DNA from 4 places in the Knoellia sp. B-D-2 genome. Region 4 is predicted to be linked to each of the others. Evidence: predicted binding sites of a transcription regulator. Region 4 holds the regulator's gene; each other region holds the start of a gene.
What was found. The regulator HrcA, encoded in region 4, represses chaperone genes, less so after heat shock. The targets are predictions, from matches to a motif close to TTNGCACTCGNNNNNNNCGAGTGCNAA.

Region 1: the regulator HrcA is predicted to act here: its motif matches at 2,295-2,321, upstream of AC3EU2_RS10285 (Hsp20/alpha crystallin family protein).
Region 2: the regulator HrcA is predicted to act here: its motif matches at 1,974-2,000, upstream of AC3EU2_RS07165 (Hsp20/alpha crystallin family protein).
Region 3: the regulator HrcA is predicted to act here: its motif matches at 2,109-2,135, upstream of groL (chaperonin GroEL).

The regions. Positions count from the first base shown of each region.
Region 1 covers NZ_CM173189.1:2,154,492-2,158,694, reverse strand. Annotated here, with positions in the region: gene AC3EU2_RS10300 (DEAD/DEAH box helicase) at 1-553, opposite strand, end outside; gene AC3EU2_RS10295 (carboxymuconolactone decarboxylase family protein) at 766-1,344, opposite strand; gene AC3EU2_RS10290 (hypothetical protein) at 1,472-1,753, opposite strand; gene AC3EU2_RS10285 (Hsp20/alpha crystallin family protein) at 1,778-2,212, opposite strand; gene AC3EU2_RS10280 (ANTAR domain-containing protein) at 2,421-3,140, shown strand; gene AC3EU2_RS10275 (ANTAR domain-containing protein) at 3,137-3,868, shown strand; gene AC3EU2_RS10270 (GAF and ANTAR domain-containing protein) at 3,885-4,203, opposite strand, start outside.
Region 2 covers NZ_CM173189.1:1,501,960-1,506,162, forward strand. Annotated here, with positions in the region: gene AC3EU2_RS07150 (ATP-binding protein) at 1-343, opposite strand, end outside; gene AC3EU2_RS07155 (hypothetical protein) at 538-1,041, shown strand; gene AC3EU2_RS07160 (J domain-containing protein) at 974-1,309, opposite strand; gene AC3EU2_RS07165 (Hsp20/alpha crystallin family protein) at 1,501-1,932, opposite strand; gene AC3EU2_RS07170 (MerR family transcriptional regulator) at 2,082-2,378, shown strand; gene AC3EU2_RS07175 (hypothetical protein) at 2,365-2,571, shown strand; gene AC3EU2_RS07180 (mycothiol transferase) at 2,624-3,193, opposite strand; gene AC3EU2_RS07185 (hypothetical protein) at 3,240-3,848, opposite strand; partial or broken gene AC3EU2_RS07190 (sigma factor) at 3,970-4,158, opposite strand.
Region 3 covers NZ_CM173189.1:2,197,904-2,202,106, reverse strand. Annotated here, with positions in the region: gene AC3EU2_RS10515 (ABC transporter ATP-binding protein) at 1-118, opposite strand, end outside; gene groL (chaperonin GroEL) at 330-1,958, opposite strand; gene AC3EU2_RS10505 (hypothetical protein) at 2,360-2,824, opposite strand; gene AC3EU2_RS10500 (DUF3263 domain-containing protein) at 2,828-3,130, opposite strand; gene AC3EU2_RS10495 (HAD family hydrolase) at 3,233-3,910, opposite strand.
Region 4 covers NZ_CM173189.1:3,026,230-3,030,432, forward strand. Annotated here, with positions in the region: gene AC3EU2_RS14295 (DUF4870 domain-containing protein) at 1-418, opposite strand, end outside; gene AC3EU2_RS14300 (DUF3097 domain-containing protein) at 758-1,630, opposite strand; gene hrcA (heat-inducible transcriptional repressor HrcA) at 1,700-2,731, shown strand; gene dnaJ (molecular chaperone DnaJ) at 2,798-3,931, shown strand; gene AC3EU2_RS14315 (16S rRNA (uracil(1498)-N(3))-methyltransferase) at 3,934-4,203, shown strand, end outside.

The DNA of each region.
Region 1 (4,203 bases), 870 kb from region 4:
GCGGGCGCCGGGTCGGCACGGCGGAGAAGTCCGGCGCGAGGAACGGGTTCGCGAGCTGGCGGGCGATGACCGTCTGCGGGACCACGCGCCGCGACGACGGCGCGGAGTCGGCCGGAGCCACGGGCTCCGGCTCGACCTCGGCCTCGGGCTCGCGACCGGCGGCGCGCAGCATCTCGTTCTTGAGCTCGACGGCTGCGGACGAGACCGCAGCGCCCTCCGCGAGCAGCTCGAGCAGCGAGGTGTCACGAGCCGCGGTCTTCGCGAGGATCGTCGCGATGCCGTCGAGCCGCGTCATCGCGGCGGTGCGCTCACCCTCCGAGATCGAGGCGTCCGCCCGCACGCGCTTGCGCTCCTCCCGCAGCAGGATGGCGACGACCTGGTATGCCGTCCGCTCCCGCGGGCGGACCTTGCCGCGCTGGGCGCCGGCCTCGACCTGTCGGACGGCCTTGGCCAGGACCGGGATGATGCCCTCGCCGTCGCGTGCGCGGGACGGACGCCGGTCGCGCGACGCGGTACGCGAGGCGCCACCGCTGCGCGAAGTTCGTTGTGCCAAGCCGAACCTTCTCGTGAGTCGGACACAGCAGGGAGCCCAAGCCGTCCCGGTTCACCGTGGTCGAGGCGATGCGGGCGCCTGCTGGCACCGCGGCACACCGGACCGACGTGGACGCGGGCGAGGGACCAAGCCCTTGGCCACCGTGTCGCCGAGCGCCCTCGCCGAACGACGGGACGCCAGACCAGCATAGGCGTTCGGGCACGCCAGTCGAGTCACGTGGGCGGCGAGCCCACCCGGAAGACGTCGAGCATGAGCCCCAGTGTCGCGTAGTAGCCGGTGAGGACGACCAGCTCGAGAAGGCGCTGCTCACCCAGGACGGTGACCAACCCGGCATACGTCGGGTCGTCCAACGACTCCCTCGCAGACAGCAGGCGGACGGCCTCATGGACGGAAGCCTCCACCGGGTCCACGCCGGCCTGCTGCGCGAACCCCCCAGAACGGATCGCGTCCAGCTCCTCGTCGGCCAGCCCGACCGACCGTCCGATGCGGGTGTGAGCCCACCACTCGAAGTCGCTGTCGAGCCGCGAGGCGACGGTGAGGATCGCGATCTCGCGCTCGCGGTCGGTGAAGGACGTGAGGTACCGGACGGCGGCGCCGAGCTGTTGCAGGGGCTGCCCGAGATGGGGCACATGGAGCATGAGGCCGAAGGGTCCGACGAGGGAGCCGTCGGCAGCAGCGAGGGCGAACGTCTGCGGGCCCGACGAACGGGGGCCGCCCGTGATCGCGGCACGGAGCTCTCGCTGGGCGTCGTCGAGCCGGTCGGGGGTCAGTCGTGCCAGTCGCTCACCCATCACCACTCCCCTGTGCCGTCGCGGACCCGTCGCGGGCTCGTCGGGCTCACCGTAGCGGGACCGCCCGCGCACGCGGCGGACGACGAGGCGGCCACCGGTCCGTGACCGGCGGCCGCCTCTTTCTCGCTCACCCCGGGGGGCTGCGCACCCGGGGTCCCGGTGGGTGAGCAGGGCCACGGCGGGGTGTCGCACGCGGCTCGGCACTGCGCGGCCGAGTCTGCGGGCCCGCCACACCGTGTCCGGTCGCCGGCTCGGCCGGCGCGGCGGCCGAGCCCCACGCGCACGCGATGATCGCGTCGAACTCCGCCGCCAGCAGCTCCTCGTCGGCCAGGACGACGTCCAGGAAGTCGTCGACCTCGGTGCGACTCGAGGACGCGGGCGCGGCGGCGCCCGCGGTCCACAGGGTCACGGGGGCCATCGCCGATCAGCCCGATCAGGCCGAGATGGCTTGGCGCTTGCCGTTGTCGCTGCTGTTGATCTCGATCCTGCGCGGCTTGGCCTTCTCCGCGACCGGGACCTGCAGTCGCAGCACCCCTTGGGCGTAGTCCGCCGTGATGTGGTCCGTGTCGAGCGTGTCCCCGAGGAAGAGCTGTCGGCTGAACACGCCACGGGGACGTTCGGCGGCGAGCAGCTCCTCGTTGTTCGACGGCCCGGGACGCTCCGCCTTGACCGTGAGGACGTTGCGTTCGACGTCGAGGTCGATGCTGGCCGGGTCGACGCCGGGCAGGTCCAGCTCCACGACGAACGTGTCCTTCTCACGCCATGCGTCGATCGGCATGACGGCAGGGCGGGCCAGGGTCCCCACGGCGCCGAAGGCCTGCTGGGCCATGCGGTCGAGCTCGCGGAAGGGGTCGGTGCGCATCAACATCGTCATCACCTCCAACACATCCAGATGCCCTCGACGGGCCACAGACCCCCGGATGGGATCTATGGTGTGCGCTACACATTTATTACCACCCGCGCGGGACACGTGCAACAGTCCGTCGACGGTCCACGGGTGAGCAGGGCACGCGCAGACGGCAGGAGTAGGTTGGGGGAGCACCCCCGAACCAGCTCAGCAGAGCAAGCAAGGACCCATGGCCGACGTCGACGACCTCCTGTCGCAGCTCGCCCGCCGCATCGTGCGAGGCGTCGAGCAGGGCCTTCCCCTGCCCACCCGCCTCTGCCAGGCGACCGTCGACCTCCTCGGGTGCGACGGAGGCGCGATCACGCTGGCCTACACGCTCCTGGAGCGGGTCACGCTGTGCACGACGAACGACACCGCCCGCATCCTCGAGGAGGCCCAAGACGTCGTCGGCCAGGGGCCCGGGCCGGATGCCTTCACCACCGGCACCTACCAGCGGTTCGACCTCACGGTCGAGGACGGACCGAACCCCCGGTGGCCGCTCCTGGAGAGTGAGACGCTCACGGCATTGGCGCCCCTCGTGGTCCACGCACTGCCCCTCGGCGAACCCCACCACATGCTCGGCGTGCTGACCCTGCACCAGACGGGCTCCCCGCCCCCGCTCGACATCGACGCCGCACTGGTCGTCGCCAAGGTCCTCACCGCGGCGCTCCTTGCCGATGCCCCCACCCAGCACGATCTCGGGCACGAGCCGTGGGCGGAGCGGGCCGAGGTCCACCAGGCCACCGGGATGGTGGTCGCCCAGCTGGGGGTGCCGGAGTCCGACGCCATCGCCCTGCTCAGGGCACACGCCTACTCGCACGACCAGAGCGTCACCGCCTCGGCGCATGCGGTCCTCACACGCCAGCTGACGTTCTCGGCCACTCCCGAGAGAAAGATCGAATCGACATGACGACCACGAGTGTCACCGACGTCCTGGTCCAGGCCAACGCTGCCATGGTCGGTCCGCACCCGGACGTCACCGGTGCGATGGCCGAGCTGCTCGTCGGGGTGACCGAGGTGCTGTCCGCCGACGCTGCCGCGGTGCTCGTGACGTCGGACAGCGCCCTCGAGGTGCTCGCCAGCACCTCACACCGCGTGCACGACCTCGAGATCTACCAGGCGCAGGTCCACGAGGGACCCTGCATCGAGTCGTTGCGCACCGGCACCGGCATCAGCGCGCACGGCGTCGACGCCATCCGGTCACGCTGGCCCGTGGCCGGCCCGGTGATCCTGTCCTCGGGATACACCGCGGTTCACGCCACCCCCCTCCGCTGGCACGACGAGACGTTCGGCGCGCTCAACGTCTTCTGGGCCGAGGAGTCCGACTTCGAGGAGCGCCTCTCGGACTGCCGAGCGCTCGGCGACGCGCTCACCCTCGTCCTCCTCTGCGGTCGTCTCGAGGACGGAGCGCTCCTCGAGAGCCTGCGGGCCGCCCTGCACCGTCGCACCGTGGTCGAGCAGGCCAAGGGTGCGCTCGCCCACGTGCTCGGCATCGACCCCGGTGACAGCTTCGAGGCGCTCACCGACTTCTCCCGACGCGAGGAGATCCCCCTGGGCCACGCAGCGGAGCTGGTCATGGCGCTGGCCCGCACCGGCACGCTGGGCGAGCACCTGACGACGTCAGGTCACCACGGCTGACCCGTCCGGGCACCGGTCAGGTGGGGCCGAGGTGCGCCCGCTCGAGCAGCGCGGACGTCCTCACCGGCAGGTCCCCCGTCATCTCCACCTCGGCAGCGATGTCGTGGACCTTGCGGTTGAGGTCCATGCTGGCCTTGCGCAGGAGCGCGAAGGCCTCCTCGCTCGGGACCTGGCGCTGGGCCATGACGATCCCGACCGCGGTCCCGATCTGTCGGCTCGTCCCGAGGGCGGCCGTGAGGTTGTCGACGTCCTCCGCGCGAAGGTGGGCCTCGCCGGCGAGTGCGGCGAACGGGGCGAGGAGCGCCGCCCTGGTCCGGTCTCCGTCGCCGAACGCC
Region 2 (4,203 bases), 1.5 Mb from region 4:
CGCGGACCCCGTCGACGAACACGGTCGCGTCCACGGCGCCCCGGGGGAGGGCGAGCCGGTAGCCGGCATCCGAGGTGAGCAGGATCGTCGGCCTGGCGCGCGGCTCCAACCCGGGCTCGAGCAGCCGTCGCAGGCCCGAGACGTACGAGTGCAGGGTGCCGAACGCTCCGGGCGGCGCCTCGTCGCCCCACATGAGGTCGACGAGGCGGTCCGCGGAGACGACCGTGCCGAGGTCCAGCGCCAGGGCCGCGAGGAGCGCACGACGCTTGCGCGCCGCGATGGCGACGGGTCCGTCGAGCCCGTCGAGCGCGGTCGTCCCGAGGACGCTGACCTGCACCGACACGGCCGTCACGTTACTGACCGCGACGACCGGGGGTCGGGGATTCCCCAGATGGTCGGGGCCGGCGCCGGCCCGCCCGAGGTCGCTCACGACGCACGCAAGCCGGGCCCAAGCAGCCGCGAGCATTCTGGCCGAGGCGACATCGCCCCGGGCAGACCCGGACCCGCGCACTCGCCTCAGCACTCGAAAGGACCGCCATGACCCTCGCCCCCACGCCGACCGCCCCGGACCGCCGCGTCCTCCTCGCCGTCGCGGTGCTCGCCGCGGTGTCGCTGGGTGGAGCGTTCGTCTCCGTCGCCGGCGGCCTCGCCGACACGGTCCTCGACGCCATGGGACCCACCGGCCGTCTGTCGATCCCCCTCCCGATGATGCTCGCCCAGCTCGTTGCCGCCGCTGTCGCGTCCGGGCGACGTCGCCGGCCCGCCCTCGCCGCGAGCGCGCTGCTCACGATCGTCGCGCCGGTCTGCATCGCGTCGGGGTTCTTCGACGGCGGCTACGCCGACCCCGCGAGAACCGGCGCGCACACGGCATACCAAGGTCTGCTCGTGGCGATGATCGCCGTCGTCGGCGGGGTCGCCGCACGTCGGTTCTCCCGGCTGCGACAGGGAGGGGAGGTGCCGACTCGCGACGTCCTCACCCCCTCCGGTGCCAGCGCACCGGGCCGGCTCGGATCGGGGACGTCTGCGGATCACTCGGCGTGAACCCTCGCTCACGGCGGACGTGGGCGGGACTGACGGGCTTCCGGCGGGTGATGCGCTCGTCGTAGCCGGATCGGAGGTCCGGGTCCCCGAGGATCGCGTATGCGGCGATGGCGCGTTGGAGCGTCGCGTCGGAGGCCGCGTCCCCCGGCGCCCGGGTGTCGGGGTGGTTCTGGCGCATGAGGGAGCGGTAGGCACGCCGGACCTGCGCCGGGGTCGCCTGAGGCGTCAGACCCAGAGCGCGGTAGAGGTCGCCTTCATCGCTGGTCACGATGCGCCGGACGTTCCTTCCTGCCGCGGTCCGCCCCCGATGGCCACACCGGACCCGAGGGAGGCCTCGCCTGGGCCGCGAACGGGTACGCCGTCAAGGCGCGGGCGCCGCGCAGGCGGCGTCGGGCGCGTGGCACGAACGCGACCCAGACGAGGGGTCTCGGGTGTCCGCCCGGCGAGGGGCGGTGCGGGTCACGAGCTGATGGACTTCTGACCCTCATTGCTGCTGCTGATCTCGATCTTGCGCGGCTTGGCCTGCTCGACAATCGGGATGGTCAGCGTGAGGACACCGTTGTCGTAGGCCGCCTCGATGCGCTCGGTGTCGAGGCTCTCCCCGAGGACGAGCTGGCGGCTGAAGACCCCACGCGGACGCTCGGCCGCGAGAAGCTCCGCGTCGCTAGCCCGGTTCGGACGCTCGGCCCTGATGGTGACGACATTGCTCTCGGCATCGATGTCGATCGAGTCCAGGTCCACTCCGGGCAGGTCGAACTCGACGTGGAAGCTGTCGCCGTCGCGCCACGCGTCCATCGGCATCGCCGCGAGCTGGGCGAGCCTGCCCTGCGGAGCGAGGAGCTGCTGGGTCAGTCGGTCCAGTTCACGGAACGGGTCGGTTCGCATGAGCATCGTGGTCACCTCCGTGGCGTTTTCTTCCTGTGGACGAGCGGGTGCCACCGGCCTTGAACCTGTGGCAACCGCTATAGATTTTTTCTAGCACCACCGGCATAGTGGTGCAAGTGGCAGAGCGAAAGTCATCTCGGAAGGATCGGCGCACGATGACCACCCGCGCTCCTGACGGCGACCGCGGCGTCTACGGCATCTCCGTGGCCGCCGACCTCGTCGGCATGGGGGTGCAGAACCTCCGGCTCTACGAGGCCAGAGGCCTGCTCACGCCCCAACGAAGCAACGGCGGCACCCGCCGCTACAGCGCGAACGACCTCGACCGGCTGCGCCGCATCGGGGACCTGCTCGGGGCAGGGCTCAACCTCGCGGGCATCGCCATGGTCCTGTACCTGGAGGCGGAGAACGCTCGGCTGCGCAAGAGAGGGAGGCCCACGCATGGCTCGAACTGACGACACCCCACTCGACCGCGTCGTCCCGGAGGTCGACCGCGTCGAGCAGGAGCAGCCGGCCGACCCGAGGGTCATCGTCGACGAGGAGTGGCCGGCCCCCGAGAGCCGGGACGCGGACGAGGCCGACCGCTTCGACCAGGCGCAGGACGTGGTGGGCGACCCCGACGAGGAGTACGAGCCCGACCCCGCCTGACCGCTCGTCGGCCGGCGGTCACGCTCTCTCCCCGGCCGAGGAGGTATGCCGGTCAGTCCAGGGTGAAGGCCATCGGCCGGCCGGGTGGGTCCTCACCGACGCGACCGTCGATCGCTTCACGGAGGAGGTCGGCGTGGCCGGTGTGCCGGCCGTACTCCTCGATCATGTCGACGAGCAGTCGCCGCAGCGTGACCTCGTGGCCGTCGCCGTCAGGGTAGGTGGCTGCGAGGCCGCTCGGGCCGAGCGCGGCGCGGACCGCGCGCCGCGACCTGTCCGTGGCCGAGTCCCACAGCGCATAGAGCGTGTCGGCCGGGTCGAGGTCGGCGGACTCGAACGCCCACTCCGAGCGCGTCTCGGCGTCGATGTCCGCCCACGGCGCCGGCACCTCGTGGTGAGCCAGGTCCCGGGTGAAGTTCAGGTCCTCCATCCAGGCGAGGTGCTTGAGAAGCCTGGCCAGGGAGAGCTCGGACGAGGGGAGCCGCTGCCTCAGCTGCTCGGCGGTGAGGTCGGCGCACTTCCAGTGGAAGGTGGCGCGCTGCCGCTCGAGCGACCCCAGCAGGGTGACGACCTCGTCACCCACGGGCGGTGGCTCCGGGAAGCCGGGTGTCGGTGGTCCACTCATGGAAGCACCGTAGGACGGGTTCCGGACGATCGGCTTCCTGGGCTCGTCAGGTGGGGCTGGGGCTCGGGGTCAGGGTCGGGGTCAGAGGGGTCGGGGACAGCATGGGCGTGCTGCTGGGCGAGGCGGACGGGGTCGGGCGGGGCGTGGCCGACGCCGAGGGCTTGGTCTTGGGCTTGGGACCGCGCGGCGGCGCGGTTTTGTCCTTGGGGCCGGCCTGCGGGGGCTTGTCCTTGCCCGACGAGCCGGCCTTGCCGTCCTCGGTGGCGTCGTCGGACTTGCCGGGTTTGGGTCCGTTGCCCGGGTGGGGCACCGCGGCGCAGAAGGCCTCGACCTTGTCCTCGCCGCCGGCGGCGGCCGCGAGGTTGCGCATGGCCACGGAGCCCTTCGCCCGTTCGACGCCGTCGTCGTGCTTGTGGTGGTTGGACCAGGCCCGGCACAGTCCGAACTTGGCCGGACCGTTGGCGTCAGGGCCGACGCCGCGGTCCGACGGTTTGGGAGTCGGACTCGGGCTGGTGGAGGGCGTGGCCGGAGTGATCGTCGACGGCGCGGCCGGCGGGCGGGTGGCCGACCAGGCGACCACGGCGGTGCCGCCCAGTCCGATGGCGATGCCGGCGACGGCCGCCCCGGCCCGGGCACTCATGAGTGGGCTGAGCACAGGGATTCTCCTCGTCAGGGGGCTGGGCGTCGTCACCAGGACGGACGCGGCGGTGGCACGGAACAGCGCGAGCGGCTCGGCAAGGCCGGGTGGCGACCAGGACCGCGAGACGGGCGCGACGTCGACCCTGGTCCACGGCCCGACGTCGAGCGGTCGTGAAGACCCAGGCGCGCCAACAGATCTCGTCTCTCCGGAACGCATGCAGGCCCTTGACCACTGACAGCCACGTCTCGGTCGCCACGTCGTCGGCGGGCTCACGGGTCACGACCAGGTAGCGGACGAGTGCGGGGTTGAGGTCACGCCACAACATCGCGAAGGCGGCCTCGTCACCCTCGCGGGCACGGGCCAGCACGGT
Region 3 (4,203 bases), 830 kb from region 4:
GCAGGGCGGTGACCGAGGTGTCCCCCGAGCCGTAGGTCTTCACGAGGTCGGTGACGCGGGCGGCCACCTTCGTGGTGGTGTTCGTGGCGCGGCGCTCGGGGGCCAGGTCGGTACTCATGGTGACCACGGTAGGTGCGCGCGCGGCATACGCGCTGTGGGTTTTCACCCCGAGCCGACCCTGACCCGACCCCAGCGCGACCCCCACCGCGCCCCCACCGCGCCCCCACCGCGAGCACGGTCCGACCCCGAGCCGGGACGAAGAACGGGCGGCCCTCCCCGTGGGGAGAGCCGCCCGTCCAGTCGACGTCAGAGACGTCAGAGGGGGTGGGTCAGAAACCCATCCCGCCCATCTCGTCGCCGCCGCCGGGCATCGCCGGACCAGCCTTCTCGGGCTTGTCGGCGATGACGGCCTCGGTCGTGAGGAACAGCGCGGCGATCGACGCGGCGTTCTGCAGCGCCGAGCGCGTCACCTTGGCCGGGTCGATGATGCCGGCCTTGATGAGGTCGACGTACTCGCCGGTGGCGGCGTTGAGGCCCCACCCGGACTCGAGGTTCGACACCTTCTCGGAGACGACGCCGCCCTCGAGGCCGGCGTTGATGGCGATCTGCTTGAGCGGGGCCTCGATCGCGACACGCACGATGTTGGCACCGGTCGCCTCGTCACCGGTGAGCTCGAGCTTGGCGAACGCCGCCTTGCCGGCCTGGAGCAGGGCGACGCCACCACCGGCGACGATCCCCTCCTCGACGGCAGCCTTGGCGTTGCGCACGGCGTCCTCGATGCGGTGCTTGCGCTCCTTGAGCTCGACCTCGGTGGCCGCGCCCGCCTTGATGACGGCGACGCCGCCGGCGAGCTTGGCGAGGCGCTCCTGGAGCTTCTCGCGGTCGTAGTCCGAGTCCGACTTCTCGATCTCGGCGCGGATCTGGTTGACGCGACCCTGGATCTGGTCGGCGTCACCCGAACCCTCGACGATGGTCGTCTCGTCCTTGGTGACGACGACCTTGCGGGCCTTGCCGAGCAGGTCGAGCTCCGCGGTGTCGAGCTTGAGGCCGACCTCCTCGGAGATGACCTGGCCACCGGTGAGGATGGCGATGTCGGCGAGCATGGCCTTGCGGCGGTCGCCGAAGCCGGGAGCCTTGACGGCGACCGACTTGAACGTGCCACGGATCTTGTTGACGACGAGCGTCGACAGGGCCTCGCCCTCGACGTCCTCGGCGATGATGAGCAGCGGCTTGCCGGACTGCATGACCTTCTCGAGGAGGGGCAGCAGGTCCTTGATCGAGCCGATCTTGGAGTTGACGACGAGGACGTAGGGCTCGTCGAGGACGGTCTCCATGCGCTCGGCGTCGGTGACGAAGTAGTGGCTGATGTAGCCCTTGTCGAAGCGCATGCCCTCGGTGAGCTCGAGCTCGAGGCCGAAGGTGTTGCTCTCCTCGACGGTGATGACGCCTTCCTTGCCGACCTTGTCCATGGCCTCGGCGATCATCTCGCCGATCTGGGGGTCCGCAGCGGAGATCGAGGCGGTGGCAGCGATCTGCTCCTTGGTCTCGACGTCCTTGGCGTTCGCGAGCAGCTCGTCGGAGACGGCCGCGACGGCCTTCTCGATGCCGCGCTTGAGCGCCATCGGGTTGGCACCGGCGGCGACGTTGCGCAGGCCTTCCTTGACGAGGGCCTGGGCGAGGACGGTCGCCGTCGTCGTGCCGTCACCGGCGACGTCGTCGGTCTTCTTGGCGACCTCCTTGACCAGCTCGGCGCCGATCTTCTCGTAGGGGTCGTCGAGCTCGATCTCCTTGGCGATGGACACACCGTCGTTGGTGATCGTGGGGGCTCCCCACTTCTTCTCCAGCACGACGTTGCGGCCCTTGGGCCCCAGGGTGACCTTGACGGCGTCGGCGAGGATGTTCATTCCTCGCTCGAGACCGCGGCGAGCCTCTTCATCAAAAGCGATGATCTTGGCCATTCGGGTGGTTCCTCCCACACGACGAAGGGGCTGGCCAGAGGGCGCCCGCGACGGACGAGCCTGCTCGCGCGCCTCATGTCTGCGCGCGTGCGGACCCTCACCGGACTGGCCAGGTTCTGTCACTCTCATGCCGAGAGTGCTAACCCATTATTGGCACTCTCGAGTGGAGAGTGCAAACGCCCGCCCGCCGTTGCGTCCGCAATTCTGGTCACCTGTGCGACCAAGGTTGCGGACGCCGCCGTATGCCGTCCGCGTGCGTCCGCAGATGTGGTCACCTTCTCGACCAGGTTTGCGGACGCTGGCGCGGAGGGGCGGGTGGCGGCCGGGCGGCTCGGGAGCCGTGTCGCGCCGTGTCGCGCCGTGTTGCGCCGTGTCGCGCCGTGTCGCGCCGGGCCGAGCCGTCAGAGGACGGGGGCGTGGCCCTCGAAGGTCGCCCGCATCGCCCCGTCCGCCTCGGACGACACGGGGTCCTCGAGGTCGGCGACGAACACCGCGACGAGCGTGCGCGCCGGGTTGGACCGCGCCTCGGCGAGCGCGACCCGCCACGCGGCGAGGTTGGGGTGCTCCAGCGACGTGCACGCCTGCGCCGGCTCGAGCGACTCGACGGCCGCGGCGAGCTGGGCGGTCGTGAGGTCGAGCGTGGCGGTCGAACCGTCGTGGCCGAGGACGCTCGCCAGCACGACGGCGGGCAGGCCGTGCCGGCCGCCGGGGGTGTTGATGTGCGCGAAGTCCCACTCCGGCGAGCTGGACGCAGAGCTCACGCCGACGGCATACGCGACGGGTTGGCGCCAGCCCTCGATGCGGGCGGCGAGGTGGTCCCTGATGGCGGCGAGGCCCTCGGGCGTGCTCCAGTCGAGGTCGGCCACGGCTCAGCCCTGCGGCTGCAGGCCGAGGCGGCGGGCCGAGCGGGCGCGCTGGCGGGTGGCCCGCTGGCGGCGGAGGCGCTTGACGAGCATCGGGTCGTGCTCCATGGCGACGGCGCTGTCGATGAGCGCGTTGAGCACCTGGTAGTAGCGGGTGGGGCTCATGTCGAAGAGCTCCTTGATGGCCGACTCCTTGGAGCCGGCGTACTTCCACCACTGCCGCTCGAAGTCGATGATCCGGCGGTCACGATCGCTCAGCGCCTCGTGCGTGGGCTCAGCGGGCGCGGCGGTGTCGTGGACGACGTTCACGTGGGGACCCTTCTCGGTGACGGCTGCGCCCGCCACTCTATCGGTCGAATGACATGCCTGTCATTCGACCCGGCGTGTCCGCTGGACAGGCGACGACGGCGCCTACTCACCCGTCCCAGCAGTCCCAGTGGTCCCGCCGAGGAGGTATGCCGTGAGCTCGCCGACGTTGTCGAAGACGGCTTCGGGGCCGGTCGCCGCCAGGGCGTCCCGCTCCCCCGCGCCCCACGTCACGGCCACGGCGGCCATGCCTGCAGCGCGGGCGGCGAGGACGTCCACCGTGGCGTCGCCGACGTAGACGGCGGTCGCGGGGTCGATCCCCAGCCGACGAGCCGCCTCGAGGAGCGGGTCGGGCTCGGGCTTGTGCCGGGTCGTGTCCTCGAGGGCGCCGACGACGTCGACGAGGTGGTCGATCCCGACCGCGGCGAGCGCGGTGCGCGCGGTGTCACGGCGCTTGCTCGTGACGACGTGGACGGCCGCGCCCGCCGCGGTGAGGGCGGTGAGCATCTCGGGCACGCCGGCATACCGCCGGATGAGGCGCGAGGTGTTGGCGAGGTTCCACTCCCGGTAGGTGCGGTCGAGCTCGTGGCCGCGCTCGGGGTCCTCCTCGAGCAGCGCTCCGAGGAGGGGGCGGCCGATCCAGGCCCGGGCGCGCACCTCGTCGATCTCCTCGCCGCGGACCTCGCGGAACGCGTGCTGGTAGGACGCGACGATGAGCGGGATCGTGTCGGCGAGGGTGCCGTCGAGGTCGAAGAGGATCGTCTGCCATCGGGGTGCACTCACGCGACCCATCATCGCCGGCGGTCGAACTCCGCGGTTTCGTGGGTGTCGAGCCGCCGGGCGCATGGGCAGCCTGAGCGCATCGTCGCCGAGGGGGCGGCCCGACCCGAGAACCCGCCATGACCCGCACCCGTTCCGCCCTCGCCACCATCGTCGGGGGCGCCGGGGGCGCCGGGTCGACGCCGGGCACAACTCCGGCGCGACCTACGACGTGAAGCCGGGCGGGGCCATCACCTTCGCCTTCACCCGGGGCACCGCCAGCCAACCGACCGGCAGGCACGCGATGCACGGGACCA
Region 4 (4,203 bases):
CGATGAAGTACGTCACGAAGCCGACGAGCACGAGCATCAGCGGGAACGAGATGAGCAGGAAGATGCCGGTGATGATCTGGATGTTGAGCGAGTTGGCGGCGTGTTGGCGCACGAAGTCACCGCGCTCCTTGTACATCACGTAGATGATGAGCGAGCCGACGAAGCCCAGCAGGCCGGCGCTGAGGACCATGGCGATGAGCGGCACGAGGTGGGCGAACATGCCCCACTGCCGCTGCTGCGCCGGGTCGAGGACGGCGGCCTGCTGGTAGGGCGCGGGGTATCCTTGCTGCGGCTGCGGCGCCGGGGGAGCGTAGGGCTGCTGCGCGACCTGCGGCTGCTGCGGCGACTCGGGCTGCGGGGCCCCGGGCGGGGGCGGGGGGTTCTGGCCCTGCGGGTTCTCCGGGTACGGAGTGGTCATGGGGTCCTCCTTCGGGGGACGGGGTGCTTGTCTCCAGTGAAACCCATGCGGGCCCCGTTTGATCCCCGCTTCGGGGTGCGTTCAGGGTGTGCTCAGGGCTGACCCTGCCGCCCCGGCGAGCGGGACGGCATACCCCCCCGCTTTCAGCGTCCGCAACCCTGGTCGGAAAGGCGACCACCTTTGCGGACGCAAGCGCTCGGCGCCCCGGCAGCGTCCGCAAGCCTGGTCGGGAAGTCGACCACCTTTGCGGACGCAAGCGCTCGGCGCCCCGGCAGCGTCCGCAACCCTGGTCGGGAACTCGACCACCTTTGCGGACGCAAGCCCTTGGGGGCGGCGGGGTCAGGGGGCGGTGACGAAGTCGATGAGCTCCTCGACGCGGCCGAGCAGCGACGGTTCGAGGTCGGCGTACGTCCGGACGGTGCCGAGGATCTGCTTCCAGGCGCGGGCGACGTCGGCCTGCTCGGCGTGCGCCCACCCGAGGTGCGCGCAGATCCCGTGCTTCCACGACGTGCCCCGCGGGATGACCGGCCACCGGTCCATGCCGAGGCGCTCCGGACGGACCGACTGCCACACGTCGACGTAGGGGTGGCCGACGATGAGCACGTGCGGGGCGAAGGGCTGGAGCCGCGAGGCGGCGTCGACGACCCGCGTCTCCTTGGTCCCCGCCACGAGGTGGTCGACGAGGACGCCCATCCGGCGGCCGGGACCGGGGGCGAAGTCGCGGATCGCGGCCTCGAGGTCGTCGACACCGTCGAGCATCCCGACGACCACGCCCTCGATGCGCAGGTCGTGGCCCCAGACCTTCTCGACGAGCTCGGCGTCGTGGCGTCCCTCGACGAAGATGCGCGACGCGCTCGCGACCCGGGCGGGGGCGTCGGCCACGGCCCGCGAGCCACTGGCGGTCCGGGAGGCGGCGGCGCGGGCGGCCGAGAGCCGGGCGTCGGCGGCGGCGTTCGGCCGGGTGAGGGTGACGGGCCGGCCGTCGACGTGGAACCCCGGCCCCAGCGGGAACGCCTTGGTCCGGCCGCGGCGGTCCTCGAGGTGGACGACGAGGATGCCGCCGGCCTTCTCTACCCGGACGACGGCGCCGACCCACCCGGTCTCGACGTCCTCGACGACGACCCCGCGCTCCGCGGCGAGAGGCGTCGACCGGCCCTTGGGCGGGGCCATCCAGTCGCCGGAGAGCACGTCGCGGCCGTAGCGATCAGTCACCTGCGCGAGGGTAGACGTAGAATTGGCACTCACCAAGCAGGAGTGCCAACGATCGAGGAGGTGTCGCGCATGAGTGAGGACCGACGGCTCGCCGTGCTGCGGGCGATCGTCCAGGACTACGTCGAGACCTCGGAGCCGGTCGGCTCCAAGGCGCTGCTCGAGCGCCACCAGCTCGGTGTCTCGGCCGCCACGGTCCGCAACGACATGGCCGTCCTCGAGGAGGAGGGCCTCATCGTCGCGCCGCACACGAGTGCCGGGCGCATCCCCACGGATGCCGGCTACCGGGTGTTCGTCGACCGCCTGAGCACGCTCAAGCCGCTCAGCGGGGCCGAGCGCCGGGCAATCAGCACCCTGCTCGACGGGGCGATCGACCTCGACGACGTCGTCGACCGGACGGTGCGCCTCCTCGCCTCGCTGACGCGGCAGGTGGCCGTCGTCCAGTACCCGTCCCTCACCCGTTCCTCCGTCCGGCACATCGAGCTGGTGCCGCTCGGCGCCTCCCGCCTGCTCGTCGTGCTCATCACGACGTCGGGCCGGGTCGAGCAGCGGGTGCTCGAGACCGGTCTCGACCTCGTCGAGCCGACCGCCGAGCGGATGCTCGCCTCGCTGCGCTCCGACGTCAACAGCGCCACCGTCGGCCGGACGCTGGCGGACGCCGCAGGCGGGCTCGGCGAGCTCCCGACGCAGGTGGACCCCGCGGCCCGCGGCCTCCTCGCCGCCATCGCCGCCGAGCTCACCGAGGTGCTCGTCGAGCAGCGCGAGGAGCGGGTCGTCATGGCCGGCACCTCCAACCTCGTGCGGGCCGGCGAGGACTTCCCGTCCTCGATCGGCCCGGTCCTCGAGGCGCTCGAGGAGCACGTCGTGCTCCTCAAGCTGCTCGGCAGCGTGAGCGAGCAGGGCTCGACGGTCGCGGTGCGGATCGGGGCCGAGAACCCGTATGCCGGCCTGCGCAGCACCTCGCTCGTCACCTCCGGCTACGGCCTGGGGTCCGACCTCGTCGCCGGCCTCGGGGTGGTGGGCCCGACCCGCATGGACTACCCCACGACGATGGCCGCCGTGCGCGCCGTCGCCACCTATGTCAGCCGCATCCTCTCCGAATGAGCACGGCCTGACCGCCCCTGCCTGACCCCTGACCGCACCAGCCACCAGTGAAGGACGTCCACCGAAGTGAACGACTACTACGCCGACCTCGGCGTGGCCCGTGACGCGACCGCCGACGAGATCAAGAAGGCCTACCGCAAGGCTGCCCGACGGCTCCACCCCGACGTCAACAGCGGGCCCGAGGCCGAGGAACAGTTCAAGAAGGTCTCCCAGGCCTACGACGTGCTCTCCGACGAGGAGAAGCGGCGCAGCTTCGACATGGGGGCGGACCCGTATGCCGGTGCCGCGGGTGCCGGCTTCGGCCAGGGCTTCTCGTTCAGCGACGTCATGGATGCCTTCTTCGGGCAGGGCGCTGCCCAGGCGCAGGGCCGCGGGCCGCGCTCGCGGCAGTCCCGGGGCCAGGACGCCCTCGTCCGCCTCGACATCGACCTCGCCGACGCCGTCTTCGGCGGTGAGCAGGAGCTCACCATCGACACCGCGGTGGGTTGCGGCACCTGCCACGGCGCCGGCACCCAGCCGGGCACCGGGACGCGCACCTGCGACGTGTGCCGTGGGCAGGGTCAGGTCCAGCAGGTCCAGCGCAGCTTCCTCGGCCAGGTCATGACGACCCGCCCCTGCGTCAACTGCCAGGCGACCGGCCAGGTCATCGAGGCCCCCTGCTACGAGTGCTCGGGCGACGGCCGGGTCCGGACCCGCCGGACGATGACGATCCGCGTCCCCGCCGGCGTCGACACCGGCACGCGCATCCAGCTCGCCGGCGAGGGCGAGGTCGGCCCCGGAGCCGGCCCGGCCGGTGACCTCTACGTCGAGGTCGTCGTGCGGCGCGACCCGCGCTTCCAGCGCCAGGGCGACGACCTCCACGCCACGCTGGAGCTGCCGATGACCGCCGCAGCGCTGGGTGCGACCGTGCCCTTCGAGACCTTCGACGGCGTCAGCGACCTCGAGGTCCGTCGCGGCATCCAGTCGGGGGAGCAGCTCCTCCTCCGGGGCCTGGGCGTGACGCACCTGCGGGGCTCGGGGCGCGGCGACATCGTCATCCACGCCATGGTGGCGACGCCGACGAAGCTCAGCCACGAGCAGGAGGAGCTCCTGCGCACCCTGGCCACCCTGCGTGACGAGGAGAAGCCCACGGGTCGTTTGGCGAACCCCACCGAGGGCTCCCTGTTCGGGAAGCTCCGCGACGCCTTCAAGGCCCGCTGACCTTGAGCCTCGCGCTCTACCTCGTCGCACCCGGTTCGCTCTCCGCGACCGCACCGGGCGACGTCGTCGTCCTCGACGGGGCCGAGGGGCGCCACGCGGCCACGGTGAGGCGGACCCGGACCGGCGAGCGTCTCCGGGTCGCCGACGGCGCCGGTCGGGTCGTCACCGGGGTGGTCGAGACGGTCGAGCGGGACCGGCTCGACCTGCGGGCCGACCTCGTCGAGGACCTGCCCGAACCCCGCACCCGGCTCGTCCTCGTCCAGGCCCTGGCC